Regions from separate parts of the Pseudogulbenkiania sp. AW2-16 genome, predicted to be linked through region 2. Evidence: predicted binding sites of a transcription regulator. Region 2 holds the regulator's gene; each other region holds the start of a gene.

Region 1 (3,271 bases), 1.9 Mb from region 2:
CCGTCGGCGAGGACAGCCCTGCAAGGAAAACGGCCTCGCGCAGGAGGCCGTTCGGGATGACGCTAGGTGCGGGGATCAGGCACGCGCCGGTGCCAGGTCGTCGGCCTCGGCGTCCGGATCGGTATCGTCGTCCTCGCCTTCCAGCTCGCCGGCGCCCAGGGCACCCTCGGACTTGGCCACCACGCTGGCGGCGATAGCATTGCCGATTACGTTGGTGGCGGAACGGCCCATGTCGAGGAAGTGGTCGATGCCCAACAGCAGCAGCAGGCCGGCTTCCGGAATGTTGAACTGCGACAGCGTGGCGGCGATCACCACCAGCGAGGCGCGCGGCACGCCGGCCATGCCCTTCGAGGTCACCATCAGGATCAGCATCATGGTGATTTCCTGGGCCAGCGTCAGATGGATGCCGTAGGCCTGGGCGATGAAGATGGTGGCGAAGGTGCAGTACATCATCGAACCGTCAAGGTTGAACGAGTAGCCCATCGGCAGCACGAAGCTGGCCACCTTGCGCGAGCAGCCGAAGCGCTCCAGCAGTTCCAGCGTCTTCGGGTAAGCGGCTTCCGAGCTGGCGGTGGAGAACGCCAGCAGCGCCGGCTCGCGCACCATCTTCATCAGAGTCAGCACGCGGCGACCGAGGAACAGGCCGCCGGCCAGGACCAGCACCAGCCACAGCCCGCCGATCGACAGATAGAACTCGGCCATGAAGGTGCCGTAGGTCGCAAGAATGCCCAGGCCTTCCTTGGCCACCATGGCGGCAATCGCGGCGAACACGGCCAGCGGCGCGAAGTTCATCACGTAGCCGGTCACCTTGAGCATGATGTGCGCCACGGAGTCGAGCATGTCGACCACCGGCTTGGCACGATCGCCAATGGCGGCGCCGGCACAGCCGAAGAACACCGAGAACACCACGATCTGCAGGATCTCGTTCTTGCCCATCGCCTCGACCACGCTCTTCGGAATGGCGTGGGTGACGAAATCCTTCAGCGTGATGGCGCCCGCCTCGATGCCGCTGGAAGCGTGCACGTCCGGCAGCGGCAGACCCAGGCCGACACCCGGCTTGAGCAGGTTGACCATGACCAGGCCCAGGCTCAGCGAGAAGAACGATGCGGTCATGAACCACGCCATGGTCTTGGCGCCGATGCGGCCGACGGTCTTGGTGTCGCCCATCTTGGCGATACCGACCACCAGGGTGGAGAACACCAGCGGGGCGATGATCATCTTGATCAGTCGCAGGAAGACATCGGTCAGGATCGAAATGTTGTCGGCGAACGACTTGATCGCGGCCTCGTCGGTGGCCATCTCGCGCCATACGTAGCCGGTCAGGATACCCAGCACCATGGCGGCCAGGATGAAGGTGGTCAGTCTATTGAGTTTCACTAAATGCCTCTCCAGTGAAGGTCTGCCCCCGCGGCCATCGTCGTGGCCAGGGCGTTGGGGGCGGTCTTGCCAACCGTCCCCGCCTTTGCTCGTCCATCCGGCCTGAGCGACCGGGGTGGACCGTTTGGTGGTCCCTGCGCGCGCGCTGTTGCGCTGCGGCCGGAAATCGTTTTGTTGTTGGCCCGCCAGGGTTGGTGGGTGTCACCCTGGCCGGCGGCTCCTTATATTGCACGAAGCGTGCCAGCCGGACGGCCCGAATACAATTCGCAACACACTGTTTTTATTGAGTTTTTTTAACGACATCGGCATGGATACGGATGGGCGGAATGGCGTCCTCGGCGCTGTTCGGTTATCCGAACGGGTGGACCGGGCGGCGGCGGCTTTCCTGCCCGCCCAAACGAAAAAAGGTTGGCCGAAGACGATGCTTCGGCCAACCTTTGGCAAGGGAAAAACGGGGCGATCAGACCGACAGGTAGGACGACTGCTTCAGTCCGCGGCAGAACTCGGCGAAGTAGGTGTTGCGCTCGTCGGCCGACAGCTTGGCGGCACGCGCCTTTTCCTCGTAACGGTTGAGGATTTCCTCCGGCGACAGGTGCACGTAACGCAGCATGTCCTCGATGGTGTCGTGCTCCTCCACGCCCGAAAACTCCAGGCGGCAGCCCTCGCGCACGAACACGTTGACCGAGTCGGTGTCGCCGAACAGGTTGTGCATGTCGCCCAGAATCTCCTGGTAGGCGCCGACCAGGAAGGTCGCGATCAGGTACTCGTCACCCGGCTTCACCGCGTGCACCGCCATGGTCGACTCGATGCTCTGCTGATCGACGTAGTGCTTGATCTTGCCGTCCGAGTCGCAGGTCAGGTCCTGCAGCACCGCGCGCCGCGTCGGCTGCTCGTCGAGACGATGCACCGGCATGATCGGCAGCACCTGGTCGATGGCCCAGGTATCCGGCAGCGACTGGAACACCGAGAAGTTGCAGAAATACTTGTCGGCCATCTTGTCGGTGAGCTGGTCGAACACCTGGCGCTGCGAGCGCTGGTGCGTCAGTTGCAACTGCCCGTGCAGGCGGCGGCACAGCGCGTAATAGAGCTGCTCCGCCGTCGCCTTGTCCTTCAGGCGCAGACGGCCCTCGGCGTACATCTCGGCCACCTCGGCCACGTAATGGCTGGCGCGGTGGTAGGTTTCGGTGACCATCTCGGCGTCGGTGAGATGGGTCAGCTCGTAGAGCTTGCGCACCGGCTGCGCCAGCATGTCCAGATCGTCCAGTTCCGGCACGCTTTCCGGCAGACGCTCGACGTCGGTTACGTTCATGATCAACACGGCATGGTGCGCGGTCATGGCGCGCCCCGACTCGGACATGATGCGCGGATGCGGCAGGCCGTTCTCGTCGCAGAACTCGGCCAGCATCGACACGATCACGTGCGCGTACTCTTCCATGTCGTAGTTGATCGAGCTGGCGTTGCGCGAGTGGGTGCCGTCGTAATCGACCCCCAGGCCGCCGCCGACGTCGACATGGTCGATCGGCAGCCCCAGATCGCGCAGCTCCCCGAAGTAGCGGATCGCTTCGCGAAAGCCCAGGCGATAGTCGGCGATGTTGGCGATCTGCGAGCCCATGTGGAAGTGCAGGAGGCGCACGCAATCGGCCATGCCGGCAGCGTCCATCTTGCCCGCCACGTCGATCAGCTGCGATGCCGACAAGCCGAACTTGCCCTTCTCGCCGCCGGTGTCGGCCCACTGGTTATCGGAATTCAGCGACGACAGCCGCACGCGCACGCCGACCAGCGGACGCACGCCGAGCTTCTGCGCCTCCTCGATCACCAGGTCGACCTCGACCTCCTTCTCGATCACGATGAAGACGCGGTGGCCGAGCTTCTGCCCGATCAGGGCCAGGCGCAC
Region 2 (3,271 bases):
ATCCTGCAACCGCAAACCACCGGACAGCAGCCATGAACGCCAGCGTACTGAACGTCACCGGGCTGAAGAAGCGCTTCAAGAAGCGCACCGTGGTCAAGGACGTCTCGCTCAACATCGAAAGCGGCGAGGTGATCGGCCTCCTGGGGCCCAACGGCGCCGGCAAGACCACCAGCTTCTACATGATCGTCGGCCCGGTCAGCGCCGACGACGGCCGCATCCAGCTCGACCAGCAGGACATCACCCACTTCCCGATGCACCAGCGCGCCCGCCTCGGGCTCGGCTACCTGCCGCAGGAAGCATCGATCTTCCGCAAGATGACGGTGGACGAAAACGTCCGCGCCATCCTCGAGATCGCCGGCCTCAAGGGCGAGGAGCTGGAACAGGAACTGACGCTGCTGCTGGACGACCTCAACATCGCCCACCTCCGGGAAAGCAACGCGCTGGCCCTGTCCGGCGGCGAGCGCCGCCGCGTCGAGATCGCCCGCGTGCTGGCCACCCGCCCGCGCTTCATCCTGCTCGACGAACCTTTCGCCGGGGTCGACCCGATCGCCGTGATCGACATCCAGAAGATCATCTCCTTCCTCAAGGAGCGCGGCATCGGCGTACTGATCACCGACCACAACGTACGCGAAACGCTGCGCATCTGCGACCGCGCCTACATCATCAGCGACGGTGCAGTCCTGGCCTCCGGCAAGCCGCAGGCCCTCGTCGACAATGAAAAAGTTCGCCAGGTTTACCTGGGCGAACATTTCCACCTGTAATCGCCATGAAGCAGTCGCTACAGCTCAAGGTCTCGCAGCAGCTCACGCTGACCCCGCAACTGCAACAGTCGATCCGGCTGCTGCAACTGTCCACCGTCGACCTGCAAACCGAAGTCGAGCGCTTCCTGCAGGACAACCCGCTGCTGGAGCGGGGCGACGAGCCGGTCGCCGACAACACGCCGACCGAGGCCGCCGGCAGCGAGGCCGAGCCCGAGCGCCAGGAACCGGAACGCGAGGACAGCAGCGGCGAACTCACCGACTGGGGCAGCGGCAGCCGGCGCGGAGAAGACGGCGACGATTACGACCCGATGGCCAACGTGCCGCGCCCGGTCACTCTGCGCGAACACCTGCTGGCGCAGCTGGGCGAAATCGCCCTGCCCGAGCGCGACTGCGCCATCGTGCAGCTCTTGATCGAGGAACTGGACGAAGACGGCTACCTCACGATCGACCTGCAGGAACTGGCCGCCTCGCTGCCGCTGGAACTGGGCATCGAGGAAGACGAACTGGCGTTCGGTTTGAAACTGCTGCAGCAGTTCGAACCGCAGGGGGTCGGCGCCCGCTCGCTGTCCGAGTCGCTGGCGCTGCAGCTGGCCCAGCTGCCCGACAGCACCCCGGGCAAGGCCCTGGCGCACGCCATCGTCCGCGAGCACCTGACCCTGCTCGGCAATCGCGACTACACCCGGCTCAAGCGTCTCTTCGACGTCAGCGACGCCGAACTGAAGCAGGCCCAGTCCCTGATCGCCCGCCTCAACCCGCGCCCGGCCTCCGGTTTCGGCGTCGACGACACCCGCTACATCATCCCGGATATCGCCGTGCGCCGCGTCAAGGGGCGCTGGCGCGCCGAGCTCAACAACGCCGCCGTGCCGCGCCTGCGCGTCAACCAGATGTACGCCCAGATGCTCAGCGAAAACCGCGGCGGCGGCGGTGAAATGAGCTCGCGTCTACAGGAGGCGAAATGGCTGGTGAAGAATATTCAGCAACGATTTGACACCATCCTGAAAGTGGCGGAATCTATAGTCGAAAGACAGCAAGCGTTCTTTGAACACGGTGAAGTAGCCATGCGTCCACTCATCCTGCGCGACATTGCGGATGAGCTGGAACTGCACGAATCCACGGTCTCCCGTGTGACGACGCAGAAATACCTGCTGTGCCCGCGCGGCCTGTTCGAGCTGAAGTATTTCTTCGGCAGCGCACTGGAAACGGACAGCGGCGGCGAGTGCTCGGCCACCGCCATCAAGGCGCACATCCGCCAGATGATCGACGCCGAAAACCGCGCCAAACCCCTCTCCGACAGCGCCCTGGCCGACGAGCTCGCAAAACAGGGCATACAGGTTGCAAGACGCACCGTAGCGAAGTATCGTGAAGCCATGCAGATTCCACCGGTCAATCTGCGCAAGGTCCTCTGACCTTGGATTGAATCATCAGCATGCCCGGCAGCATCCGCCGGGCAGCCAACACAAGAAGGAGTAAGGTATGAACCTCAAAGTAACCGGTCTCCACCTCGACGTTACCCAACCGCTGCGTGATTACATCGAAAGCAAGCTCGAACGCATTACCCGTCATGTCGACCACGTGATCGACGTGGCGGTGACCCTGTCCGTGGACAAGCTGGTCCAGAAGGCCGAGGTCAACGTCCATCTCTCCGGCAAAGACATCCACGTCGAAGCCACCGAGTCGGACATGTACGCCGCCATCGACCTCCTGATGGACAAGCTGGATCGACAGGTTCTCAAGCACAAGGAAAAGCTGAGCGAACACCGGGCCATTCCGACACCGGCCCCGGCGCCAGAAGCCACACTCTAAGCCCTTGATTGATAAAGCGGGAACCATCAGGTTCCCGCTTTGCTTTGCACAGTCCTTTCTCTGTCACACCAAAGCAACTAGAATCGTCGGGTTTTTGGCAGCTCTCAACAGACCCCTATGAGCCTGATCGGCAAAATCCTAACTCGGGACAACGTCCTGCTCGACCTCGACGTGGCCAGCAAGAAGCGCGTCTTCGAGCAGGTAGGCCTCCTGATCGAGAACACCCGCGGCATCGCGCGCAGTGAAGTGTTCGAGTGCCTGTTCGCCCGCGAGAAGCTCGGCTCCACCGGGCTCGGGCAAGGTGTGGCCATTCCGCACGGCCGCGCCCGTGGTCTGAAAGAGGCGGCCGGTGTACTGATCCGCCTCAAATCGGCGATTCCCTTCGACGCCCCGGACGGCAAGCCGGTACAGATCCTGTTCGTGCTGCTGGTGCCGGAACAGGCCACCGACCTGCACCTGCAGGTGCTGTCGGAACTGGCCCAACTTTTCTCCAGCCGGCCACTGCGCGAGAAGCTGCTCGCCGCCCAGAATGCCGACGAGCTCTACACCCTGCTGACCGAATGGTCTCCCAATGCCTAGCATAAGCGTTCGCAAGCTCTACCACGACAACCAGCACAAACTGAACCTGAGCTGGGTTGCCGGGACCGGCGGAGCCGACAACCTGATCGGCAACGACGAGCAGCGTCCGCTGCTGGCGCTGGTGGGCC
Region 3 (3,271 bases), 1.9 Mb from region 2:
CTTGACGCTGTAGCCGCCGGCCGGCTGGGCGTACTTCAGGCGCATGGCGCCGGCGTAGGCGATCATCGCGCCGTTGTCGGTGCACAGCGCCAGGGGCGGGTAGAACACCTCGAAGCGGCCCTTGGCGGCCAGCGCGTCGAGCGCGGCGCGCAGCTGCTTGTTGGCGCCGACGCCGCCCGCCACCACCAGCCGTGCCATGTTGGCCTGCTTCAGCGCCTTGAGCGACTTGCCCACCAGAACGTCGACGATGGCGTCCTGGAAGGCGCGGCAGATGTCGTTGCGGGTCTGCGGGTCGATCGAGCCATGCTCGGCCTCCTGGTGCCGCACCAGCGTCAGCACCGCGGTCTTCAAGCCGGAAAAGCTCATGTCGAGATCGTCCGACTTCAGCATCGGGCGCGGCAGCGTGAAGCGGGCCGGATCGCCGCTTTCGGCCAACCTGGAGAGCGTCGGGCCGCCGGGGTAATCGAGGCCGAGCAGCTTGGCGGTCTTGTCGAAGGCTTCGCCGGCGGCATCGTCGAGCGTCTCGCCCAGCACGTCGTAATCGCCGACGCCGCGCACCGCCATCAACTGGGTGTGGCCGCCGGAGACCAGCAGGGCGACGAAAGGGAAGGCCGGCTTCGGCTCGGCCAAGAGCGGCGAGAGCAGGTGGCCCTCGAGGTGGTGCACGCCGACCACCGGGATGCCGAGCCCGAAGGCCAGCGCGTTGGCGATGCTGGCGCCGACCAGCAGCGCACCGCCCAGGCCCGGCCCTTGGGTGTAGGCCACGGCGTCCAGGTCGGCGAGCTGCTTGCCGGCCTCGGCCAGGCAGGCCTCGGTGAGCGGGATGGCGCGTCGGATGTGATCACGGCTCGCCAGCTCCGGCACCACACCGCCGTATTCGGCGTGCATCGCCATCTGCGTGTGCAGCTGATGGGCCAACAGGCCCTGTTCCGTGTCGTACAGTGCGACCCCGGTTTCGTCGCAGGACGATTCAATACCCAGTACCAGCATGGTCAATGTTTTCAAACCTGTTCATGATCTTGCCACGCCCCTGATCGGGGCTCATGTGCATTGCGTGCGAATCTTGCGCTGGGCACACCTGAAGATGCGCCCGCAGAGATTCGCTCAGCGATCGGAAATCCTCACGTACTGCGTGTAGATGCCGGTTTCTACGCTGCGCTTCGCCCCCGCCGAGGCCCGGTCGCGACAGGTCGCGAGCAGGTTCCCAGCGGGAAAATCTTTTCATTTTACCGGCGAATCTTTGTGAGCCCAAATCGGCAATGGTAGTCTTGCAGGCTTGATTGACCAGGAGGACAACAATGCAGGCCAAACTGAGATGGATCGACGGGGTGTGTTTCATGGGTGAGACCGGCAGCGGTCACGCCGTGGTGATGGACGGCGCGCCCGAAGGCGGCGGCCGCAACCTCGGCCCGCGCCCGATGGAACTGCTGCTGCTCGGCACCGCCGGCTGCACCAGCTACGACGTGCTGGGCATCCTGAAAAAGTCGCGCCAGGACGTGCACGACTGCTGGGTCGATATCGACGCCGACCGCGCCGACACCGACCCCAAGGTGTTCACCCGCATCCATTTTCACTTCGTCGTGGTCGGCCGCGAGCTGAAGCCCGACGCCGTCGAGCGCGCCATCAAGCTGTCCGCCGAAAAATACTGCTCGGCCTCGATCATGCTGGGCAAAACCGCCGACATCACCCACGATTTCGAGCTGCGCGAACCCGCCTGAGCCAGCGGGCTTCGGCCAACGTTGGCAGCGTGTCACGGCGCCACCTTAAGGGTGGCGTTTTTCATCGCTGCCGCCAGGGCGGCAATTGTTGCCGCTTTGCCGTCCTGTCCAGCTTGCCGCTCCGTCGTCCTCCGGGCGAATTCCCGTCTTTTCAAGCCCTTGCCCCTAGTGATCGTGTTGGCATGAAAAATGCTTTTGGGGTGTCATCCAGGAGAAGGTCATGCTCGACAAGATTGCCCACTATTTCGATTTCCAGCAGCAGGCGCTCACTCTGCGCGCCAAGCGCGCCGAGGTGATCGCCAGCAACATCGCCAACGCCGATACGCCGAACTACAAGGCGGTGGATCTCGATTTCGCGTCGGCGCTGCAGTCGGCGCAGGGCACGCAATCGCGTCTGGCCCTGAACGTCACCGACCCGGCGCATATCGCCTCGTCGTCTGGCGCGGGCGGAGCCGGCGCTCCCGAGCTCAAGTACCGCAGCGCGGTGCAGCGCAGCCTGGACGGCAACACCGTGGACATGGACGTCGAGCGCGCGGCCTTCACTGACAACGCCATGCAATACCAGTCCACGCTGACCTTTCTCAATCGCCGCATCTCCAGCCTGAACGAAGCCATCAAGGGAGGTCAGTAAGCATGTCGCTGAGCAACGTCTTCACCATTGCCGGTTCAGCGCTGACCGCGCAGTCGATGCGCCTCAACGTGGTCGCGAGCAACATCGCCAACGCCGAGAGCGCCACCAGCTCGACCGGCCAGCCCTACCAGGGGCGGCACGTGGTGTTCACCGCCATCCCGGTGTCGGCCACTCAGCCGCAGGTGGCCGGCGTGCGCGTGACCTCGGTGGTGGAAGACACCACCCCGCCGCGCCTCAAATACGACCCGGGCAACCCGCTGGCCGACCAGCGCGGCTACGTCAACCTGCCCAACGTCAACCCGGTGGAGGAGATGGCCGACATGATTTCCGCCGCGCGGTCCTACCAGACCAACGTCGAACTGATGAATACCGCCAAGAACCTGCTGCAGAAGACCCTGCAGCTGGGGCAATAAGCCTGGAGGGCTGAGACATGACCGTGACGTCCACGACCAATAATCCCTACACCGTTTTGAACACCGGCAACAGCACCTCGTCGTCCTCTGTCTCGGCGTCCTCGGCGGAAGGTATCCAGAACCGCTTCCTGACGCTCTTGACCACCCAGCTCAAGTCGCAGGACCCGCTGAATCCGATGGAAAACAACGAGATCACCTCGCAGATGGCGCAGATCAGCCAGGTGACCGGCCTCGAGAACCTAAGCAAATCGATCAACTCGCTGCTGCAGAGCCAGTACGGCACCCAGTCGCTGCTGGCGGCCTCGCTGGTCGGCAAGAGCGCGATGATCGACGGCAACACCCTCACCCTGGCGCAAGGCGGCACGGCGCAGGGCGGCGTGATTCTCGATGGCTCGGCGCAGAACCTGGCGATCACCGTGAAGAACGCGAACGGCGAGGTGATCGATACCTTCACCATGAACAATGTCGACAGCGGCCTGACCACTTTCAACTGGGACGGCACCGACAAG

Evidence for each region. The regulator sigma-54, encoded in region 2, starts transcription at its own class of promoters, with help from an activator protein. The targets are predictions, from matches to a motif close to CTGGCACGCTTCATGCTT.
Region 1: ABKF58_RS18175 (dicarboxylate/amino acid:cation symporter) is a predicted target of sigma-54. The motif match lies at 1,604-1,621, and genes of this name have one in related genera.
Region 3: flgB (flagellar basal body rod protein FlgB) is a predicted target of sigma-54. The motif match lies at 1,896-1,913, and genes of this name have one in related genera.

What each region holds. Positions count from the first base shown of each region.
Region 1 is NZ_CP157668.1:3,764,432-3,767,702, forward strand. It holds gene ABKF58_RS18175 (dicarboxylate/amino acid:cation symporter) at 76-1,377, opposite strand; gene speA (arginine decarboxylase) at 1,838-3,271, opposite strand, start outside.
Region 2 is NZ_CP157668.1:1,887,992-1,891,262, reverse strand. It holds gene lptB (LPS export ABC transporter ATP-binding protein) at 33-761, shown strand; gene ABKF58_RS09200 (RNA polymerase factor sigma-54) at 767-2,167, shown strand; gene hpf (ribosome hibernation-promoting factor, HPF/YfiA family) at 2,235-2,564, shown strand; gene ptsN (PTS IIA-like nitrogen regulatory protein PtsN) at 2,682-3,143, shown strand; gene hprK (HPr(Ser) kinase/phosphatase) at 3,136-3,271, shown strand, end outside.
Region 3 is NZ_CP157668.1:3,787,470-3,790,740, reverse strand. It holds gene tsaD (tRNA (adenosine(37)-N6)-threonylcarbamoyltransferase complex transferase subunit TsaD) at 1-990, opposite strand, end outside; gene ABKF58_RS18290 (OsmC family protein) at 1,299-1,718, shown strand; gene flgB (flagellar basal body rod protein FlgB) at 1,939-2,349, shown strand; gene flgC (flagellar basal body rod protein FlgC) at 2,352-2,762, shown strand; gene ABKF58_RS18275 (flagellar hook assembly protein FlgD) at 2,780-3,271, shown strand, end outside.